Linked DNA regions of Terriglobus roseus. The protein of the gene in region 2 interacts with the protein of the main gene of each other region in a pairwise test. Links are inferred from orthologs where the notes say so. Each region holds a gene or a part of one and is shown on either strand. Other genes may lie near its edges.

Region 1 (2,990 bases), 340 kb from region 2 along the record:
GATCGACATCGCCCACAATGACCAGCACGGCGTTCGACGGCGCGTACCACTTGTCATAAAACGCGCGTAGATCGGCGCCAGTGGTCTTTTCAAAGCTTTCTTTGGTTCCAAGAGCATCGTGCGCGTAAGGCGTTCCGGCGAACATGCCTTCGTTCAGCCGCGAGATCAGCTTGTACGTAGGCGACGAAAGGTCGCGCTGCACTTCTTGTGTAATCGCGCCGCGTTCCTGCTCCCACTCGTGATCGGCGTTGTCGACGCCAACCATGCAGGCGGCTTCGGCACGTAGCGCAACTTCCACGTCTGTCGACGGAACGGTCGCGTAAAACTGGGTGACATTGCCCTGTGTGTCAGCGTTGTTATCACCGCCCAGACGCGCGTAAATGGCAGCCGTCTGGTCGGCAGTCATGCCGGTGCAGCCGCGAAATGCCATGTGTTCCAGCGCATGCGCTGTGCCGGGGAAGCCCACGGGCGTCTGATTGCCGCCGGCAAGGATGTTCAACTCCACCGTCGCCACAGGGGCCAGTCGGTTCTTCACAATCACCACACGCATACCGTTAGGCAGCGTTTCGCGCGTCACATTAGGGCCGTCCGCCAGCGTTTTCGCGGTGGCGCGCTTGGCAACGGCGGGCTTCTTCTGCGCGCTGGTAAATAGCGGAGAAGAAACGGCAACGGACAGAACGGCGGCTAGGACGAGCGGCGTGCGTGCTTTCAAAACGAACATGTACCTCGCTGCTTTAGACTCTACCGCTCCGCACGGGTCAACCGGCGCACGGTATGAAGGATTTATCCTAGAAGACGATGTCTGCGCTATTTGGTAAGTCGCTCCCGGAACTGACTGAACTGGCCGCCACGCTGGGCCAGAAGCCGTACCGTGCGCGGCAGATCTTCGACGCGCTGTATAAGCAACGCGTGACGGACTTTGACGCCATCACGCCGCTTTCGCAGGAACTGCGCTCCTCGCTGGCTGCGGAGCACACGGTGGGTCTGCCCGAAATTGTGCAGACTGCGGTTTCCGTCGACGGAACCGAACGCTACTTGATGCGCATGGAAGACGGCGAAACCGTAGAAACCGTCTGGATGCCGGATGGCGATGGCGTGGAGAATACCGACGACGCCGAAGAGGCCGCCGACAATCGCGCCGACGCGAAGTTCGTAGATAAGCGAAATTGGGGCGCGCTCGCTCCGCTGGGCTATCGGCGTTCCACCATCTGCATTTCGTCGCAGGTGGGCTGCGCGGTGAACTGCCAGTTCTGCCTGACGGCAAAGCTCGGCATCAAGCGTGATCTGACGGCAGGCGAAATTGCAGGGCAGGTGGCGGCCGTGCTCAATCGTCACAAGATTCAGATGGGCAAGGACCGTATCAACCTTGTCTTTATGGGCATGGGCGAGCCATTCCTGAACTACGACAACTTTATGAAGTCGGTGCTGCTGCTGGTGGAAGGCATTGGCATTCCTGCATCACGCATGACGGTGAGCACCAGCGGCATTGAGCCGGCGATCCGCCGCTTTGCACAGGAGACGGTCCGGCCCAACCTGGCTCTGTCACTCAACGGATCGAACGACAAGGTGCGTGAACAGGTCATGCCCATCACGCGCAAGTGGAATATTGAAAAGCTGCTCGACGCGGTGAATACCATTCCGCTCAGCAAGCGCGACTGGGTCACTTTCGAATACGTGATGCTGGGCGGCATCAACGACCAGCTTTCAAACGCCCACGAGGTTCTCGCATTACTCAAGGGCATGCACGCGAAGGTAAATCTGATCGTGTGGAATCCAGGGCCGGACATGCCGTATACACAACCCACCGCAGAAGATGTGGATGTGTTTCAGCAAACGCTGATACAGAACGGCCTACCCTGCTACATCCGCCGCCCACGCGGCCGCGACATCTACGCAGCCTGCGGCCAGTTGAAGCGCACCGTAGAACCAGAGAAGCCTGCTGATGCGTTGGTGCAGCTTACGGCTTAGCACGCGGACAATCCGCGGGAGGCAGCGAACACGAGTACAAGTCTTTTAAAGGTCACCGACCAATTGCGTAATTGACCGATACGCTAGCCTCAACCTCGATGGGCTCACTGTCAACCAGGTAGGGTTCGTAACGCCATTGGCGCACTGCCTCCGAAGCGGAGTCCGCTAGAAGAGCGGATGGCGAGGACACCACATTCACGTCCTTAACCAAGCCATCCGTACCGATAATTGCCTTCATGGCTACGGTTCCCCTCTGGCTACTCCAAACCGCAGATGGCGGGTAAGTTGGCTGTGTTTTCTCTAAAACGGTATCCGTGTCCACGATGATTCGAGAGGTATCGGCTTTGCCATTCGTACGGGCTAGCTCGAAATCCGCTACTGTCAATGTTGGGTCAGTCGCAAAGTGGTTCACGGTCAACCCAGCGCGTTTCACACCATCCTGAGTTATTTGCACATCACCGGGGACATATGCGGACCCCAGCTTGCGAAAGCGGTTCAAGACTAATCCTCCACCTTGCACCACGACCATACGCAACATGCCGTTCGTTGCATCCATGCAGAACTCATGCCTTTGTGTTGCTGAATGTTTCTTACCCTCATCATGTGGCGGAATTGAAACCACGGCGCAATCCATTTTGAGGCCGCTATTCTCCGTGCCTATCTGGACATTTCTCTTGAGCAACTCTGCCTGGGACGGCAAAGTGTTGGTCAGAGCATTCAACATGGAACGCAGCACAAGTGTTTCCTCATACTCCTTATCCGCTACGCGGTGTACCGTGTTGAACCACATCGAATCCAGCGTCCTACCGCGGTACGTTACAGTTTGTCGCCGATGCCCATCTGGCAACGCGGTTTGCACAAGTGTGCCAACCCCATCCGAAACGCCCTTCTCATCGAATGTCTCAAACGATGCTTCCAGTTTGTAAGCGGGCAAACCTTTGGCAGTTGCCAACGTCATCTGGCGGGCGTGTTCAAGGAGTTCCAGCGCCTTGGGGTCCTGCTTCTGAGCCGCCAAGAAAGAC
Region 2 (3,045 bases):
GAGAACACGGAAGACGATGAGTGACGGCCAGCTCCACGCAAAGGCGCAGCCCAATGCCGCGATGAAGTACAGCGCAGCCATGATGCGGAGGCTGTCGCGACGCCCAAGCTTTTGGCCCGGAATGCCGGCGGTCAACGCACCAATCACAGTGCCGATGAGTGCGGAGGCTACGGTGAAACCAAGTCCGCTGGGAGACAGGTTATAAAGCGCTGTCAAAGAGGCGTTGGTGCCTGAAACAACTACTGTGTCAAAGCCAAAGAGCAAGCCGCCGAGACCGGCCACTGCTGTTGCGCGTATTACCTGCGCATTGATCTGCATACGCCTCCGAAAAATTGCCAGAAAGTGTTCACTGCGCACTGTACATGGATGAGTGCATTCCGCGAAACTTTCGGGTTCTCTTACCTGTAAGCGCCTCTTCGAGAGGCCGGGGTTTTGAGAAATTGCAGGGGAGGAATCAAGTATGGAACTCTGCGCGAGATTCGGCGGGGTTTTGCACGAGCGTCCGCACAGTGCAACGTGACAGAATCACAGAAAGCGCATTGTGCAAATGCGCAAAGCTGTTTCGCATTTGCGATTGTGTTTTTCCCCCTGCCGGAATGAAGGAGCCCCACCATGATGCCCGATGAAGATCTGCGAATCCACTACCACGACGACATGCAGCGCGGCGCGCGCATCAAGGTCATCGGTGTAGGTGGCGGCGGTAATAACGCTGTGAATCGCATGATCGCAGCAGGCGTGGAAGGCGTGGAGTTCATCGCAGCGAACACGGATGTTCAGGCGCTGAAAACCTCCATGGCTCCGGTAAAGCTGCAGCTTGGCGTGAAGCTGACCAGCGGGCTGGGCGCGGGTGCAAACCCTGACGTGGGGCGTCGTGCAGCACTGGAAGATTCCGACAAGATCATTGAAGCGCTGGAAGGCGCAGACATGGTGTTCGTCACCACCGGACTTGGTGGAGGAACCGGCACCGGCGCGGCTCCGGTTATTGCATCGCTGGCCAGCGAAATGGGCGCGCTGACGGTTGCCGTGGTTACGCGGCCGTTCTCCTTTGAAGGCAAGCGCCGCATGATGCAGGCGGAGCGCGGTTTGCAAGAGTTGCTTGAGGCCGTCGATACGGTCATTGTGATTCCGAACGAGAAGCTGCTGGCAGTGGCGAAGGATGCTGGCTTCTTTGAGTCGTTCCGCATTGCGGACGATGTGCTTCGTCAGGGCGTGCAGGGTATTTCCGACATCATCACCATTCCCGGCATCATCAACCGCGACTTTGCTGACGTGAAGACAACGATGGCGGGCATGGGCTATGCAGTGATGGCCACCGGTGTTCGCAGCGGCGACAACCGCGCGCGCGAGGCTGCCCAGGCTGCCATGGCATCGCCTTTGCTGGAAGCTGGCGCGATCGACGGCGCACGCGGCATCCTGATCAATATCACCGGCTCGTCGTCCCTGAAGCTGAGCGAAGTCAATGATGCGGCTGTGCTTATCCAGGATGCTGCACACGAAGACGCCAACATTATCTTTGGTGCTGTGCAGGACGAAAAGATGGGTGATGAGATCAAGATCACCGTCATTGCCACTGGCTTCAAGGAGCCGAAGCAGGATGGCCTGGAGCGTCGTGAGCGCCTTCTGGAACCCGGTCAGGCCCGTTCCGCGACCGAACAGGGCTATGTTCCGCCGATTCAGCCGCGTTACGTGGCACCGCCACCAGCCCCCGTTCAGCAGCAGGCTGCGCCGCAGCAATCCGCTGCACCGCCGGTTCGGTCGGTTCCGCAGCAGACATTTCCGGTGGCGCAACCTTCGTACGGGACACCCACTCCGGTAGCGCAGCAGCCGCAGAACTTTGTGCCGCAGACTGCGGAAGGATCGCAGGCACCTTCGTTCTCTGCGCAGCCGCAACCCGTTCGTCCAGAGGCAGTTCCGGTTTTTCATGCGGAGCCGCAGACGACTCCCGCCCCGGCCAATCCGGTCTTCACGACCACGCCAGAGCCGCCGCAGACGTTCACCAAGCAGACTGAGCCTTCAGAACTGGTGCCGGTACCGGCCAGCGTCTTTGACGACGACTTTTTCCTTCGGCCTCGCCGCGAAGACGGCACTTATGTGGTGGAAGAAACCACAATTCGGGTGGAAGAGACCACGATTCGTACGGATGTCCGCGTGCCCTCCTTTGGGGGACTAGCGCCTGCTGAACCGCAAGAAGAGCACGACGAACTCGACATCCCCGCATTTTTGCGCCGGGGAAGCCTGTAACTTAGTCTGGAAACTGCCCGGATTGGGCTCCAGACGTCTAAATTTCAGGGACCGGGAGATCTGCGGCAGGGGACCGCAGACCGAGCGTCCTTCCCGCCTCGCGACGATTGCGAGGCGAGTCTATGAAGGAGTTTCGTGCCGATGCGTTTTCTTTCACCCCTGCGTGTTGCGGCCTGTTCCCTGCTTGCTCTTTCTGCTGTTGTGGCCACACCGGCCATGACGAAGAACACGAAACAAGCCCACCACAGCAAGTCGCAGTTGGCACATAGCTCCACGGCGCACACATCCACAAAGAAGACTCGCAAGGCGGCTACCGCTACCAACGTGGTCGTGGTGACGCACGGCAAGCGCCGTGTGGTTCGCCGCGTCCGTTATGTCGAGCACTTTAGCGCACCGTCGTTCGCCACGAACGTGGACAACATCACGCTGGGCGATGTCACCTCCGGAGAAGATCCGCTTGTCCGCGCATCGTTGATTCAGGCGCTGGGCAACATGAACGGTACCGCACTGGCGATTGATCCGCAGAACGGTCGCGTGTTGGCGATGGTGAACCAGAAGCAGGCGCTGGGACCCGGCGCAGAGCCGTGTTCCACCATCAAGCTGACCGTGGCGCTGGCGGCGCTGTCCGAAGGCATCATCACCAAGGACACGCCCGTGAACCTGGGCCATGGTTACAAGATCGACCTGACGTATGCTCTTGCCCGGTCGATCAATCCTTACTTTGAAGAGTTGGGTCGCCAGATGGGCTTTGAGACCGTGAAGCACTACGCCAACCAGTTTGGTCTGGGCGAGCTTGCGGGCTAC
Region 3 (2,935 bases), 4.4 Mb from region 2 along the record:
AAGTCGAGGTTGAGTTTTATGTTTTGGTGCCGCTGCTAGCCAAACTTTTCTGCATCCGCAGCCCAACGACTCGCCGTCTGGTACTGCTAGCCTGCATCCTCTGTTCCGCTCTTCCTGCATGGAGTGCTGCCACAGCACACGGCTTCTTCCTACCGGCACAACTTTGCTATTTCTTCACAGGATTTCTGCTGGCAGATCTTCGAGTAGAACAGAAGCTTGCTCAAGACCATCCCTTCTGGGATCTTGGCAGCCTGCTGATCTGGCCAGCATTTCTGTTTCTTCCAGAGTTCCGCTTTCTGCCGATAGTTCTATGCGGATTGCTTGTGGCGGGTTTCCACGCCACGTTTATGGGACCTGTTAGCCGGAGAATCCTCTCCACTCGTTGGATCGCCCTGCTGGGTGGCATGTGCTATTCCATCTACCTCCTTCACATGCTCGTGATTTCCGCTTTGTTCCCACTTACCCGGCACGCTGCGCTTACGGGCAATTTCTATACGGATTATCTGATCCAGCTTCTCCTTCTACTGCCAGCCATCGTCATAGCCAGCATCGCGTATTTTGTAGCGATTGAACGACCGTGCATGGATCCCAACTGGCCCCAAAAACTCTGGAGTCGGGTGCGGGGACGCCGTTCGGCGGCAATGGTCTGATACTTCTTTCCATTCCATGACAGCGCGGAATTGGGTGTCCCCGTTTTTCCTCTGTCCGGCGGCTACAATGGGTAGAACGCCTTTTGCTGGGGAAGCACACACCAACCATGCCTCAAAACGGATACCAGGGCCGCACCTCCCGTCAGCGCTCCATGCGCTCGCTTTTTTCGCTGTTTTCGAACGATCTTGCAATCGACCTGGGAACCGCAAACACGCTGGTCTATGCCAGCGGTAAAGGCATTGTCGTCAATGAGCCGTCCATCATCGCAGTCAACAAAGTGACGAACGAAGTGGAAGCCGTGGGCAAGGAAGCCAAGGAGATGGTAGGCCGTACGCCCGGCAACATCATCGCCATCCGGCCGATGAAAGACGGCGTGATCGCCGACTTCCGCCACACGGAAAAGATGTTGAACTACTTCATTCAGAAGGCACATAACCGCAAGATGCTGGTTCACCCGCGCATCATCATCGGCGTGCCTTCTGAGATTACGCAGGTGGAAAAGCGCGCCGTGGAAGACAGCGCCTATCGCGCCAAGGCGTCCGAGGTTTACCTCGTGGAACAGGCCATGGTGGCTGCAATTGGCGCAGGCCTGCCCATCACGGAGCCCGGCGGCAACATGGTTGTCGACATTGGCGGCGGCACCACGGATATCGCCGTCATTTCACTGGCAGGTATCGTCTATTCCCGCTCGGTCCGTATGGCCGGCAACCAGATGGACGAAGCCGTGATGAACTTCCTGAAGCGGAAGTACAACCTCCTGATCGGCGAACGCACCGCCGAAATGATCAAGATGGAGATTGGCTCGGCATTCCCGCTGGACAAGCCGCTGACCATGGAGATCAAGGGCCGCAACCTGATTGAGGGCGTGCCGAAGACTATCACCATCGACGACTCGGAAATCCGGGAAGCCCTGAGCGAATCCATTGCCACCATCATGAATGCCATCCGCGTGGCACTGGAACGGACCCCGCCGGAGCTGTCCGCGGACATCAGCGACCGTGGCATTGTGCTGACAGGCGGTGGCGCGCTGATCAAGAATCTCGATCGCCGTATCCGCGAAGAAACGGGCTTGCCCGTCTCCATTGCGGACGATCCGCTGGCATCCGTGGTGCTGGGCACCGGTCGCATGTTGAATGACTTCGGCCTGCTGCGCAAGGTGGCCATCGACTAGTTCGTAGTTTTAGTTGTCAGTCTTGGCTCAGCCCTTCATTCGCAAAACGAACGAAGGGCTGAGCATTGAACTAAGACTCGAGACTCCCCATGGAATCCTTCTTCAGCCGCTTCAAGAGTGCTCTGGTGCTGGTGGCTGTGCTTCTGGCGCAGGTGATCGGTCTTGCGTCGCAGATGAAGCGCCTGAACTACGCTGCACGAGAAGATGGACACCATGTGCGCGGCCTGCGGGCATGGCCTGCCTACACCATTGCCCCAGTTGAATCGCTACTAAAACACATGGGCGGCGGTGTACGCGGTGTATGGCATAGCTACATTGACCTTCGTCATGTCCGTCAGCACGACAAGGATCTTCAGTATCAGATTGATCAGCTTCGTGTCCGTGAAGCATCACTGGCGGAAGATGCACGTCAAGGCCAGCGACTGCAACGACTGCTTGCGTTTAAACAGCAATACGTTGGCAAGACTGTTGCCGCACAGGTGATCGGCACTGGTGGTGGCGATCAGGGTCGTGTCGTCACGATCGATAAAGGCTCCAATGACGGCATTCGTCCGGACATGGCTGTCATTACACCCGATGGCGCTGTTGGCAAGGTGCGTGATGTGTTCGCGATGTCGTCACAGGTACTGTTGCTGAACGACATGAGTTCCGGTGCGGGAGTCATCCTGCTGAACACGCGTAGCCGCGGCATTCTGCGTGGTGGCCCCGGAGGCACTCTTCTGATCAACAACCTGCTGCCTGACGAGCGCATCAAGGCGGGCGAACCGCTCATCACCAGTGGCGGCGACCGTGTGTATCCTCGCGGCCTTCCCGTAGGCAACGTGATCTACATGAAGCCTGACCCAGATCATCAACCCTATGCGGCCATCGCAATCAAACCTGCTGCGAATCTCGATCGGCTGGAAGAAGTACTGGTGGTGACAGAGGTTTCGCAGCAGTTGAATACTGCGACGGACGACGACCAAGAAGAAGGCAAGAAGGCTGCTGAAGTGGTCGCGGACCGACTGCCGGGTCTGAAGAAGGCCGATGAGAAAAATGGGGATGAGAACGCTGCGACCAGCCCCGCTCCCACCCTGCCGAGACCTCAGCCTGCAATTCACACGGACCGTTATT

The links.
Region 1: the proteins of ftsZ (region 2) and rlmN interact in binary tests that used the Escherichia coli proteins (3 or more experiments, as listed by UniProt). The link is inferred for Terriglobus roseus from one-to-one orthologs.
Region 3: the proteins of ftsZ (region 2) and BLT38_RS01810 interact in binary tests that used the Escherichia coli proteins (3 or more experiments, as listed by UniProt). The link is inferred for Terriglobus roseus from one-to-one orthologs.

Annotation. Positions count from the first base shown.
Region 1 is NZ_LT629690.1:4,477,593-4,480,582, forward strand. What follows is about bases 53-2,883. They hold rlmN (23S rRNA (adenine(2503)-C(2))-methyltransferase RlmN), read left to right. Parts: upstream 53-798; coding sequence 799-1,968; downstream 1,969-2,883. Other genes in these bases: BLT38_RS18655 (M16 family metallopeptidase), read right to left, coding at 53-721; BLT38_RS18665 (energy transducer TonB), read right to left, coding at 2,021-2,883. Also shown: more of BLT38_RS18655, read right to left, coding at 1-52; more of BLT38_RS18665, read right to left, coding at 2,884-2,990.
Region 2 is NZ_LT629690.1:4,818,469-4,821,513, reverse strand. Bases 41-2,926 are described here. They hold ftsZ (cell division protein FtsZ), read left to right. Parts: upstream 41-612; coding sequence 613-2,241; downstream 2,242-2,926. Other genes in these bases: BLT38_RS20245 (penicillin-binding transpeptidase domain-containing protein), read left to right, coding at 2,383-2,926; BLT38_RS20255 (sugar porter family MFS transporter), read right to left, coding at 41-318. In the rest of the region: more of BLT38_RS20255, read right to left, coding at 1-40; more of BLT38_RS20245, read left to right, coding at 2,927-3,045. UniProt on the Escherichia coli protein: Essential cell division protein that forms a contractile ring structure (Z ring) at the future cell division site. The regulation of the ring assembly controls the timing and the location of cell division.
Region 3 is NZ_LT629690.1:374,464-377,398, reverse strand. Bases 14-2,789 are described here. They hold BLT38_RS01810 (rod shape-determining protein), read left to right. Parts: upstream 14-757; coding sequence 758-1,822; downstream 1,823-2,789. Other genes in these bases: mreC (rod shape-determining protein MreC), read left to right, coding at 1,912-2,789; BLT38_RS01815 (acyltransferase family protein), read left to right, coding at 14-650. Also shown: more of BLT38_RS01815, read left to right, coding at 1-13; more of mreC, read left to right, coding at 2,790-2,935. UniProt on the Escherichia coli protein: Forms membrane-associated dynamic filaments that are essential for cell shape determination. Acts by regulating cell wall synthesis and cell elongation, and thus cell shape.